Regions from separate parts of the Polaromonas sp. DSP2-3-2b2 genome, predicted to be linked through region 3. Evidence: predicted binding sites of a transcription regulator. Region 3 holds the regulator's gene; each other region holds the start of a gene.
The links. The regulator FNR, encoded in region 3, switches genes on or off when oxygen is low (the NO sensors DNR and NnrR bind a similar motif). The targets are predictions, from matches to a motif close to TTGATNNNNATCAA.
Positions count from the first base shown of each region.

Region 1 (4,250 bases), on a different contig from region 3:
CATGGGCGGCAAAGTCGCGCACGGTGCTGAAAAAATGCCGGTCGTCGCGAATGTCGAGCAGCGTGCCAGCAGCTTTCGCCGCCTCGCGTATGGCCTGCAGCACGCGCCAGTCGCCCGGCGCGGTCATGACCAGCGCTTCGGGTGCCAGCCTGGCGGTGGCAGCCTGCAATTCGCCAGCCAGCGTGCCGCAGTTGCCGCTGTCGTCCAGCCGGGTGTAGTGAACCGTCCAGCCCCGTTCGCGCAGCTGGTCGGCAAAGTGACGCATGGCGCTTAAAAACAGGGTGATGCGCTGCTTGGCCGACCACACATGGGTGGACTCCTCGGCCACTTCAGCCATCCAGACGGCATCGAGTTCGGCGTCAAAGCCATCGAAGGCCGAAGCTTGTTCGTCCAGCTGGTCGCCCAGCACCATCACCAGATGGCGCAGCCGCCCCGGCTGGGCCGGAATGGCCGCAGCCAATGCAGCACGGACCCCGGTCATGGCGCTGCGCCGTTGTGCTTTTTCCTGGCCCGGCAGGCATCGGAGCAGTACAGCACCTCGGTCCAGTTTTTCGCCCAGGCCTTGCGCCAGGTCATGGTGCGGCCGCAGACGGAGCAAAGTTTGCTCGGCAAAGCCTGCTTGTTGCCTTTGAAGTCATTTTTCATGGTCTGATTGTGTCAAGACCGAATCGTCAGCTACGGCCAGCCCGATTTTCAAGGGTCATTGCATGCTATATATTTAATAGCTGCTTACGCTTACGGGTATTGCGCTAGACTGGTTTTTTTATTCAAAAACAGCAGCCAGGGCTAGCGTTTTATTTCTCCAGCATCCACTGGATGAAGTACTTGGCGACAAAGCCCACCATGCCAAAGGCCAAGCCCAGAAAGATCACGAAAGTGCCGAACTTTCCAGCCTTGGACGACCACGCCAGCTGCCCGATGATGAACAGCATGTAAAGCATGAACGCGCCCACGCCGAACGACAGGCCAAAGGCGGCCACCTGCTCCTCTGAATAGCCGAACATCAGGCGGCGCCCTCCGGCGGCAGGCGTTCGGGCAGCGAACTGGCATCAACCAGGTCGCGATAGGCATGCCAGCTGGCATGGCCCAGCAGCGGCAGCACCACCACCAGGCCGAGCAGCAGCGTGCCCAGGCCGAGCAGCGTCAGCACCAAAATCAGCGCCGCCCACAAGGCCAGCGGAACCGGGTTGGTCAGCACCGCCTGCCAGCTGGTCAGCACCGCCTGCAGCACATCGACCCGGCGGTCGAGCAGCAAGGGCATGGCGATCACGCTGGAGGCAAAGATCGGCGCCGCCAGCAGGCCGCCCATGGTCATCCAGAGTTCGAAAACATAGTGGCCCGGCGCCAGCACGACGTAGCGCAGAAAATCCAGCGGCGTCTTGACGGGTTCGGGCGCCAAAAGAGTGATCAGCGCGGCCGACGTCAGCACCCAGCCGGTGCCGGCCAGGGCCAGCAGCAGGCCGAAGCGCACCATGCTCCAGTAGCCGCCCCTGGCCGCATAGCGCGAGTACTGCCAGCGCGTCCAAGTGTTGACGATGAGCCGGAGATCGACCGGCTCGCCGCGTTCAATCGCCCGGCTGATGGCATACAGGCTGGTGGCCAGCACCGGCGCCACCACCAGAAAACCCGAAAACGCACCGGCCAGCAGCCAGAAGCGGTCGCGCGCCAGCAGCACCAGCAGGCCGCCGAACGCGGCAGGCACCAGGCCGTGCAGCAGGCTCAGCCAGCCGCCGCGCCGCATGTCGCGGGCACCGCGTGCCAGCCATTTCAGCGGCTGGGCCACGCCGATGCTCCGGATGCCGGGCAGGGCCAAGGCACCGCGACTTGCGCGCGGCGGAAGGGGTGGAGGTGGAGGAAGGTTGGATGGAGGCACAGTGGGGTGAAAGCTTACCTGCAAATCTTCGGGCAGATCCTGATGCGCCGGCAATATCGCTGAAAAATCGACTGGCATTGCTTCATGCAGGCAGGCGATGCGGGCGCTGCGTCGGCGTTTTACGCCCGTTGACCCTTGTCAATGACGAAAATTACGGGCGGGTGCATGATGAACTTAAATTTACCAAGGAGCCCCTCCCATGACCCCAGAACAAGCAACGTCTTACCGTCAGCAATTGACAGACATACGCACCGCCATCCTGGCGCAGATCAGCGACCAGCGTGGCGGCACGCTGGGCCGCGCCGAAGCGGCAGCCGACCATTTCGAGCGGCGCGAGGACTCCAGCGCCCAGGTGGCCACCGAGCGCGAACTGGAGTTTGCCATTGGCGAGCGCGAAACCAGCGAACTGGCCATGATCGACGCAGCCCTGGCGCGCATCGGAGCAGGCACTTACGGCGAATGCATCGACTGCGCGGCTCCCATCCCCGCGCCAAGGCTGAAGGCCAGCCCCGAAGCATCGCGCTGCGTTCCCTGCCAGGAAAAATTCGAACAGCACCAAGCCGCCTGAAACCCGATTTTTTCTATTTTTCCGTACTCTGGAGCAACCGCATTTCAGGCAGTCCGGCAGCATGGCCAGCGACCCATCGCTGGCTTGACCCGCCCATCGCCCTGCCCGCCCGCCCGCCCAAATCCAGGGCGACGCGCATGCTTTGGAATCCGCACCGGCAACGCATGTTGGTACTTGCCTACTGGTCAGGACACGGGGAACTGGTTAGGCTGACGACTGATAACAGACTCGCCTTTTCAACCAAAGCCCCATGACATCCTCCCCTTCCCGAGACAACGGCAGCGTTCCGCCCGCAGCCCTTACGTCACAACCCGAGACGCTGCACGACGAGCTGCCGGTCATGGCCGTGCCGTACGTGCCTCCGCCCCCGGTCGGGCCGCAGGCGATCATGCGGCCGCTCAGTCGGGGCGCGCCCTTTGCCTGGCTGGCCGCCGGATGGCGCGACCTGTCGGCCCACCCCGGCATCGGCCTGTTTTATGGGATTTGTTTCTGGCTCATGGCCATGACGCTCGGCGCCGTGTTTCGCGCCAAGCCCGAATACACGCTGACGATTGCCTCGGGCTGCCTGCTCGTCGGCCCGTTTCTGGCGATGGGGCTGTATGAAGTCAGCCGCCGGCGCGAGCAAGGCCTCAAGCCCGAACTCAGGGCGTCGCTGACCTGCTGGGACAGCCACATCCGCAGCATGGGCATGCTGGTGCTGGTGCTGATCGTGCTGGAACTGCTCTGGGGCCGGGCCTCGCTGGTGGTGTTCGCGGTGTTTTTCAACACCGGCCTTCCTTCGACCACCGGCGTGCTGAACGCCGTGTTCAACCCCGAGAACTGGGAATTCGTCGCCGTTTACCTGGCGGTGGGCGGGATGTTCGCGGCGCTGGTTTTTTCCACCGCCGTGGTGTCAATCCCGATGATCCTGGACCGCGACACCGACGCGGTTTCAGCCTCCGTCACCAGCATCCGGGTGATGTTTTCAAGCCCCGGCGTGATGCTGCTGTGGGGGCTGATCATCACCACGCTGATTGCCGTGGCGCTGCTGCCGTGGGGATTGGGCCTGGTGGTGATCGGGCCGCTGCTCGGCCATGCAAGCTGGCACGCCTACCGGGGAACGGTGAGTTGGCGGGAAGCCGAAGTCCCAGCGGCTCAGACTTCTCCGGGCTGACCAGGAAAAAGAGTCAGCGCAGCGACCTGCTCCTGTGGAAAACCGCTGGCTCAGGGCGTCTTGATTTCCATTTGAATTTCGTTTCGGCGCCACATCGACAAGGTCCAGGGCGGGTCGTAACGCGCAAGCTGGGGCGCGCCGACAGCCTCCAGGTTTTTTGACTTCATCCAGAAGGCTAGATCGTCAGTTTTCTCCTGAACCCTGGAGGCCGTGTTGAAACCGGAGTAGCTCAGCACCGCAAAAGTCCTGGCGGGCATTGCGCGCAACTTCACCGCCTCATTGTTCGGTTTGGGCAGCGTTTGCATCGAGTACTGGCTCGGCATCACGAAATGAATTCGCCATTGGGTAGCGCTGGCCATGGAGGAGGCAGCCGCCACGGGCTCCACGGTCACCGGAGCGGTCATCGCGATCTTCCCGGACGCTGCCACAGGCTCGGCAGTGACCGGAGCCGTCATCGCGATCTTTGCTGACGTCTTCTCTGCCGCTGTGCCTGCCAGCTGGTTGTTGCCAAAAATGTAATCCGCTATCAGCTTGAAGCCCTTGCGGGTAGCCGCATCCATATCGCCTTCGACAAAGGTTTCAGCCACGATGACCGGGGCATAGCGGCGCACTTCGCGGTTGCCGTCCTGGGCCGTGACTTCAAACTTCGGTTCTTC
Region 1 covers NZ_JAFCTH010000001.1:102,478-106,727, forward strand. Annotated here, with positions in the region: gene ACP7AD_RS00510 (cryptochrome/photolyase family protein) at 1-481, opposite strand, end outside; gene ACP7AD_RS00515 (DUF2256 domain-containing protein) at 478-645, opposite strand; gene ACP7AD_RS00520 (DUF2788 domain-containing protein) at 795-1,004, opposite strand; gene ACP7AD_RS00525 (DUF2189 domain-containing protein) at 1,004-1,813, opposite strand; gene ACP7AD_RS00530 (TraR/DksA family transcriptional regulator) at 2,073-2,441, shown strand; gene ACP7AD_RS00535 (DUF2189 domain-containing protein) at 2,782-3,594, shown strand; gene ACP7AD_RS00540 (SOUL family heme-binding protein) at 3,645-4,250, opposite strand, start outside.
Region 1: the regulator FNR is predicted to act here: its motif matches at 2,002-2,015, upstream of ACP7AD_RS00530 (TraR/DksA family transcriptional regulator).

Region 2 (4,250 bases), on a different contig from region 3:
CAAACAGCTGGATGTCGCGCTGCGTCACCTGGCGCTGCAGGCTGGCGCCGTCGCCCACGCGAATCTCGGCAAAGAGATGGTTTTCAAGAAATTCGGCCGGCGAGTCGGATTGAATGAAAGGCGCGTCCATGGGTTTCCTTTTGTGGTGTTGCTGGCAACTCAGCCCATGATGTGATAGCCGGCATCGACAAAGATGACGTTGCCCGTCAGCGCGCGGGCTGCGTCGCTGCACAGCATGGCCGTCACCGCGCCGACATCACCGATGGTGACGAGCTGGTGCTGAGGCGCGCGGGTCGCGGCATCGTCCAGCAGATTCTCGAAATCCCCGATGCCCGAGGCGGCCCGCGTCTTGATCGGACCGGGCGACACGGCATGCACGCGAATGCCGCTCGGGCCGAGTTCAGCGGCCAGGTAGCGCACCGAGGCTTCGAGCGCCGCCTTGACCGGCCCCATGATTCCGTAGTTCTCGATCACTTTTTGCGCGCCGTAGTAGCTCATCGTGACCAGTGCGCCACCGTCTTTCATCAGCGGCTCGGCCAGCCTGGCCATGCGAATGAACGAATGGCACGACACATCCATGGCGCGGGCAAAGCCTTCGGCGCTGCAATCGACGATGCGGCCGTGCAGGTCGGCCGCCGGTGCAAAGGCGATGGCGTGGAGCACAAAGTCCAGTTTGCCCCAGCGCTGCTCGATCTGCGCAAACAGCGCTTCGAGCTGGCCCGGGTCCTCGACATCGAGCGGCGCGATGATGTCGGCTTCGAGCTGTTCGGCCAGTGGGCGCACATAGGGTTCGGCCTTGGCGTTGAAGTACGTCAACGCCAGCGAGGCGCCCAGCTGCCGCATGACCTGTGCGCAGCCGTAGGCAATGCTCTGGTCGTTGGCAATGCCCACCACCAGGCCTTTCTTGCCCGCCAGGATCGGCAGCGCGAGCGCTGCGTTTGCGCCGAAGGCGGAGGGGGTGGCGTGGGTGCTTGGGTTCGTGTTCATGGTGTGCTCTTTCAGGGAGTCAAGACATAGTGGCCGGGTGCGTCTGCAAGCGCCGGGTAGCCGCGCGCCGGGTTGCCCGCCGGCGGTGGTGCAACGCGCTGGCCGCTGTGCTGCTGCAGCCAGTTCTCCAGCGCAGGCCACCATGAACCTTGGTGCGCAGGCGCAATGTTGATCCAGGTGTCGGGGTCGATGTAGCGGTCGTCGGCGGCGCGAGTGGCCAGCTGATAGCTGCGCTTGACGCCCGGGCCGGGCGGATTCACGATGCCCACGTTGTGGCCGCCGGTGGTCAGGCAGAACGTTACCTCGGTATCGGCGAGCAGGTTGATCTTGTAGACCGAGTGCCATGGCGACACCGTGTCGTGCTGCGTGCCCAGCGCAAAAATCGGCACGCGGATGTCCGTCAGCGCGATGGGCTTGTCATCGACAAGATAGCGGCCCTTGGCCAGGTCGTTCCTGAGGTACAGGCGGCGCAGGTATTCGCTGTGCTGGCGGTAGGGCATGCGCGTGGCGTCAAGATTCCAGGCCGTCAGATCGTTGACGTGCTGGTTGTGCCCCATCAGGTACTCGTGCTCCATGTGCGACCACACCAGGTCGCGCGAGTTGAGCAGGGCGAACGCGCCGGCCATCTGCTTGCCGTCGAGGTAGCCCTTCTCGGCCATCATGTCGTCCAGAAAGGTCAGCTGGCTCTCGTCGATGAACAGGCCAAGCTCGCCCGGCTCCGTGAAGTCGAGTTCGGAGGCCAGCAGTGCCAGGGTGTTGAGCCGGTGATCGTGGGAGCGGGCCATGAACGCCGCAGCCATGGTCAGCAGCGTGCCGCCCAGGCAGTACCCGAGCGCCTGAATCTTCTGCTCCGGCACGATGGCCGTCACCGCGTCGATGGCGGCCATGACGCCGGCCTTCAGGTAGTCATCCATGCCAAGGTTGCGGTCGCTGGAATCGGGATTTTTCCATGACATGATGAAGACCGTGTGGCCGTTTTCGACCAGATACCTGACCAGCGAGTTGCCCGGCGAGAGATCCAGAATGTAGTATTTCATGATCCACGACGGCACGATCAGCACCGGTTCGGCAAACACCGTTTCGGTTTTTGGACTGTACTGGATCAGCTCGATCAGGTGGTTGCGGAACACCACCTTGCCGGGCGTGACGGCAACGCCCTTGCCGGGCACAAAGTTCTCGGTCCCGGGCAGCGGCTGCCCGCTGGCCTGCCGCATCGTGTCTCGCACTTGGTTTTGCACGCCTTGCAGCAGGTTGATACCGCCGGTCTTGAGCGTTTCGCTCAGCACTTCCGGGTTCGTCAGAAAGAAGTTCGATGGCGAAACCATGTCCAGCAACTGTCTGGCGCCAAAGGTCGCGATCTGTTCGTGGTGCGCCGTGACGCCCCGTACACCGGTCGTGGCGTTGTACCACCACTGCTGGTTGAGCAGAAAAGACTGATAGATCAGGTTGAACGGCCACTGCTGCCACTCGGGCGCCGTAAAGCGGCGGTCCTGAGGCAGCGGCTCGATGCAGGGCTCGCCGTGAGCGACCGGGCTTTTCAGTGCCAGCAGTCCGATGCGTGTCGCCTTGCGCACCGCCTTGGTTATCAACTCTTGCTGCTTGCCGGGTGAAATCGCAAGATGCACGAGCCAGTCCATGTAGGCGCTGGCAATGGATGCGGGCGAAATGCCCTGCGTGAGCTGCGCCAGCTTGGCATGCACCACCTGGTCAAGGGCATTTGCTGGCGGGTGCTCGGTCGTTGGATTGTTCATTGAGTGTCTCGCGTGTGAGAAAACTGAAATTCCGAAAAAAGCAGCGTGCGCGGGCTGAAAAGGCGGGGCCGTAACAGTTTCAGGGTGTTTGGCCGGCGGTGGAATGACATGGTTGGGCGTGTGAACTGGGCTACCGTATCGGCCTGTGCTGAACTGCTTGGCTGTATGAATTGAAGGCTGCAAAGCTCAGTGTTTATCCTTAATTTTTTACAGCCTGAAGAAAAGGCCAAGTTATTCGCCTAGTGATTGAGGGGTGGTTGATGTGAATCAAAGAAAGCCCGCTTTGGTGGGCGCCACGCTATCGCTAGCTCAGGGATTCATGGTAGCGCCCGGCTGAAGGCTGCTGGCGCTTGGGCCGGGCATGGCGCTACCGTGCCTAGCCGCTCGCTTTTGTGCGCTGCCAGCCCGCGCGCCGCACCCCTTCCAGCCAGAGGATGCACAGCGCCAGCAGACCAGCCCCGGCCGCAACACCTGCCAGGCCGGGCAGTTCCAGGCCCATCAGCCGGCGCAGCCAGGGCAGCCCCAGCACGACCGCCAGCAGTCCGCCCATCGCGACGGCCATGCGCCACAGCAAGGGGTTAGCACTTGTCATGCCCCGCAGGGCTGAATGGCGCTGGTCCCGGTTGGCCAGGATCAGCAGCATCACGCTGATCATCAGCGTGCAGAACACCACGCTGCGGCCCTGCGCCGCGCTCCAGCCCTGCGCGGCCAGCCACGCATGGCCAGCCAGCAGCACGCCCGCGATGCCCAGGCCCTGCAGCACCGCATAGGCCAGCGGCGCCGCGCCAAAAGGCGAATCGGACACCGGGCGTGGCGGGCGTTCCATCAGCCCGGGGCTTTCGGGGTCGGCTTCAAACACCACCGAGCACGCCGGGTCGATCAGCAACTGCAGCAGCACGATGTGCACCGGCATCAACAGCACCGGCCATTGCAGCAGCGTCGGCACCAGCGCCAGCGCGATGACCGGCACATGCACCGCAAAGGTGAAGCGCGTGGCCTTGCGCAGGTTGTCGTCGATGCGCCGGCCTTGGCGGATGGCCGCGACGATGCGGGCAAAGCTGTCGTCGAGCAGCACCAGGGCAGCGGCTTCACGCGCCACGTCGGTGCCGCGCTCGCCCATGGCGATACCGATATCGGCGGCCTTCAGCGCGGGCGCGTCGTTGACGCCGTCCCCGGTCATCGCCACCACCTCGCCGCTGGCCTGCAACACCTGCACCAGGCGCAGCTTGTGCGCCGGCTGCAGGCGCGCGCACAGGTCCGCGTGGCGCAGGCGCTCGCGCAGCGCGGCGTCGTCCAGCGCGGCGATTTCGGCGCCGGTGATGACGTCAGGCCGCTCCGACAGGCCGACCTGGCGGGCGATGGCACGGGCGGTGGCCGGGTGGTCGCCGGTCATCATGATGACGCGTACGCCGGCGCTCCGGCATTCGGCCAGCGCCACCGCCACTTCGGGGCGCGGCGGGTCGGCCAGGCCGACAAGGCCGAGGAACTCGAAATCGAAGTCGTGCTGGCTTT
Region 2 covers NZ_JAFCTH010000021.1:55,017-59,266, forward strand. Annotated here, with positions in the region: gene ACP7AD_RS15295 (bifunctional enoyl-CoA hydratase/phosphate acetyltransferase) at 1-130, opposite strand, end outside; gene fabI (enoyl-ACP reductase FabI) at 160-987, opposite strand; gene ACP7AD_RS15305 (PHA/PHB synthase family protein) at 999-2,738, opposite strand; gene ACP7AD_RS15310 (cation-translocating P-type ATPase) at 3,115-4,250, opposite strand, start outside.
Region 2: the regulator FNR is predicted to act here: its motif matches at 2,996-3,009, upstream of ACP7AD_RS15305 (PHA/PHB synthase family protein).

Region 3 (4,250 bases):
ATCTTGGTCATTTCGGCATTGGCGCTGTTCTTGTTCACGGCTGTGGCCGGTCGCCAGTGGTGCGGTTATGCCTGTCCGCAGACGGTATACACCGAAATCTTTCTCTGGCTTGAAAAAATCACCGAAGGCGACCGCTCGGCACGCCTGCGACTTGATGCAAGCTCCATGTCCGTCAACAAGTTGGCACGCAAGGCCAGCAAGCAGTTTTTGTGGATTGCTCTGGCCTTGTGGACGGGGTTTACCTTTGTCGGTTATTTCACGCCTATCAAGGAACTAAGCGTCAGTTTCATCAATGCAGGCATGGGCCCGTGGGAAACCTTCTGGGTTTTCTTTTATGGATTCGCCACGTATGGCAATGCAGGCTACATGCGCGAGCAGGTCTGCAAGTACATGTGTCCGTATGCCCGGTTTCAGAGCGCGATGTTTGACAAGGACACATTGATTGTCACCTATGACGAGGCGCGCGGTGAACCCCGCGGATCTCGTTCCAAGAAGGCCGATCCGACTGCCCTGAACTTGGGTTCCTGCATTGACTGCACACTTTGTGTCCAGGTCTGCCCGACGGGGATCGACATCCGCAAAGGTCTGCAATACGAGTGCATCAGTTGCGCGGCGTGCATCGATGTGTGCGATACCGTGATGGACAAAATGAACTATCCGCGCGGCCTGATTCGCTATTCAACACAGAATGCGGTGGTACAGGGCTGGGGCAGATCGCAGCTTTTGCGTCGCATATTCCGCCCCAGGGTGCTGGTCTACACGGCCATCTTGCTGGGCGTTACTGCCGCCTTGTTCATTAGTTTGGCGTTGCGCTCCCCATTCAAGGTCGACGTGATTCGTGACCGTGCTTCGCTGGCGCGTATCGTCAGCGGCGGAAAGATCGAAAATGTTTATCGCCTGCAAGTGATGAATGCGACCGAAACCACCCAGCATTACCGCATTACCGCCACAGGCTTGCCGGGTCTGATGCTAGCCTCCGAAGGCACACTCACTGTCGATGCAACCCAAGCGCGCGGGGTTCCTATTACCCTGCAATTGCCGTACGAGGCTGCAAGTCCAGGCTCGCATGAAATCCACTTTGAAATCGAGGCTGTCAACTCGCCTGGACGCGTGGTCGAGAAGTCGGTATTTCTGGTGCCCCGCTAACATATAACAATGGAAATATCATGAACGAAGAACACGGACAACCCTGGTGGAAATTTGGGCATGTGTGGATGGTTTTCGCAGGACCCGCCGTAGTGATCGTCGCCTCATTCATCACCTTGTACCTGGCCATCAAGGTTCCCGATCCTGTCGTGACCAGCTACGGTCAGGCAACGCGGTCGGTTGCAGCGGATCGGGAGGCATCCTCCACCAACATGGCGCCAGCGATGCAGGCCCGAAATCATGCGGCCACAGGTGTCCAGGTGCCTGCCGAGCCTTGAAAAGTGAAGGAAATTCGGTAAGGATCCGTCCATTCAGTCCTCAAGTTGCAAGAAAGATTTAAATTCTATGCTGGCCCAACGAATGATGTGGATTGCATGGCCTGCCTTTCTGGTGGCGGGCGTGATAGAGATGCTGGTGTTTGCCCTGGTTGATCCGCAAAGCCTGCATTGGTTCGGCCAGCCTCTGGCGTTGTCTCGGGACGCCGTCTATACGCTGGCTTTTTTTGTATTCTGGCTGCTGACCATGGTGTCGAGTGCCTTGACGACCCTGCTTGCCATGTCGCCATTCGAAGTAAATCGTCGCGAATTGGCCGCAGATGGTCGGCTCGAAAGCGGTGCCAAAGAAGTGAAGGCAAATTAAAACGTTTGTCAGTCAGCCCACACAGAAAAATTTCAGTGTCAGCAGGTTTTCTGGTTGTTGTTCACGATCAGTTTGAGCGCTTCGGTATCAAGGATGCGCACATGGCGCTGCTTGACTTCCACAATTTTGTCTTCGACGAATTTTGAAAAAGTTCGGCTGACCGTTTCGAGCTTCAAGCCTAGGTAGCTGCCGATTTCCTCTCGCGTCATGCGCAACAGAAGTTCGGATTGCGAGAAGCCGCGAGCATGGAGTCGCTGGACCAGATTGAGTAAAAAGGCGGCCAGGCGCTCCTCTGCGCGCATGCTGCCCAGCAGCAGCATCACGCCATGTTCACGAACGATCTCGCGGCTCATGATCTTGTGCACATGGCGTTGAAGCGATACAACTTCCCTGGACAACTCTTCGATGCGGTCAAACGGCATCACGCACACTTCAGCGTCTTCCAGCGCTACAGCGTCGCAGGTGTGGTGTTCCCTGACGATGCCGTCCAGACCGATGATCTCTCCAGCCATCTGAAAACCGGTAACCTGATTACGACCGTCTTCGGTGGTAATGCATGTTTTGAAAAAGCCGGTGCGGATGGCAAACAGGGACGTGAATTTTTCACCGTTGCTGTACAGGCGGCCGCCGCGTTTGACCTTACGACGTACAGCCACCACTTCCTCGATCCTGTCCATCTCATCGGCCTTCAGGCCCATGGGCATGCAGAGTTCACGAAGGTTGCAATTGGAGCATGCAACTTTTATGGCGGCAGGATTGATGGGCTGGAGTCTGGCGTCGCTTGAGGCTTCTCCGCGCTTGCCCGTCCCCATGGACTCTGGTGTAACCTCAAACATGACATTCTCCTCACGAGGGTTCGTTACATGGTTTTAGACATGCTGACCGCTGACATATGTCAAACAAACAAGGCGAACTTCACGATACATTGGCTGTGCCTGCTCCGTAGCCGCGGGTGCGCGTTCAAGGAACCGTCGCAAACGTACCTGCAGCAGATTGTATGCCCATCCCCATTCACGAACTGATAGGCCGTTTCGATGCTCTGGGGCACCGTTACACCTCATATCCGACGACAGACCGCTTCGTGGAGGCCTTCACGTCCGAACAGCTAGCGCAGGCACTCGCGCAGCGCCGAAACGGGGCGGCTGCCATGCGGTTGCCGCTGTCGCTTTACGTGCACATTCCTTTTTGCGAATCGCTTTGCTATTACTGTACCTGCCACAAGATCATCACCAAACACCATGAGCGCGGTGAAACTTATCTGCGCTACCTTGGTCGCGAGCTTGATTTGTACACTGCCCATCTGGGCACGGGTCAAGCGGTCAGCCTGCTCGATCTGGGCGGCGGAAGCCCTACCTTTCTAAATGATGGCGAACTGCGCCAGTTGATGGCCATGCTGCGGCGTAGTTTCCAGTTTGCACCGGGCGGAGAGTATTCCATTGAAGTCGATCCACGAACCGTTGATCCCGCGCGACTTGCCACGCTGGCGGAACTGGGATTTAACCGGCTGAGCTTCGGGGTCCAGGATTTCGATCCGGCGGTGCAAAAAGCGGTCCATCGCATCCAGCCTGCCGAGCAGGTTTTTTCATTGGTCGAAGCCGCGCGTCTGAGGGGTTTTGAATCTGTCAGTATTGACCTGATCCACGGGCTGCCGCGACAAACGCCGGAGTCGTTTGACCGCACGCTGGCGCAGGTCCTGCAACTGCGGCCGGACCGAATCGCCCTGTATGCCTACGCCCATCTGCCCCAGCGTTTCAAGCCGCAACGCCGGATTGATGCGGCTGAACTGCCTGGCGCCAGCGCTAGGCTCTCCATGTTGTCGCACACTCTTTCGGCTTTTCAGGATGCCGGTTATGTGCACGTCGGCATGGATTACTTTGCCCTGCCTGACGATGCGCTGGCGGTTGCCAAACGCCAAGGCCGCCTGCACCGCAATTTCCAGGGTTATAGCATCCAGCCCGACTGCGACCTGATCGGCCTGGGGGTCTCGGCCATTGGCAAGGTAGGCGCAGCTTACAGCCAGAATTCCAGGACCCTGGAAGAGTATTACGACCACCTGGACCAAGGGCAATTGCCCGTCGTGCGGGGGCTGGCGCTGTCCCGCGACGACCTGGTGCGGCGCAGTGTCATCATGGCGCTGCTGTGCCAGGGCCAGTTGGAGTTCGAGTCGATTGAACTGGGGTTTTTGATTGATTTCAAAAGTTATTTTGCCGCCGAACTGGAGCAGCTTTGCGCCATGCAGGCGCAGGGCGTGGTGGAGGTTAGCGACACCGGCCTTCAGGTGACGGCGATGGGCTGGTATGTGGTGCGGGGTGTAGCCATGGTCTTTGACCGTTACCTTCAGGCTGACCGTACGCGTGCAAGGTTTTCCCGGATCATTTAGAACGCTCTGATGCAAACTTCGCTGGCCATGACGGCCTTACTGATGGGACTGGCCGGTGGGCCGCACTGCGTCGCCATGTGCGGCG
Region 3 covers NZ_JAFCTH010000020.1:16,526-20,775, forward strand. Annotated here, with positions in the region: gene ccoG (cytochrome c oxidase accessory protein CcoG) at 1-1,146, shown strand, start outside; gene ACP7AD_RS14810 (nitrogen fixation protein FixH) at 1,167-1,424, shown strand; gene ACP7AD_RS14815 (hypothetical protein) at 1,492-1,785, shown strand; gene fnr (fumarate/nitrate reduction transcriptional regulator Fnr) at 1,824-2,546, opposite strand; gene hemN (oxygen-independent coproporphyrinogen III oxidase) at 2,783-4,165, shown strand; gene ACP7AD_RS14830 (sulfite exporter TauE/SafE family protein) at 4,175-4,250, shown strand, end outside.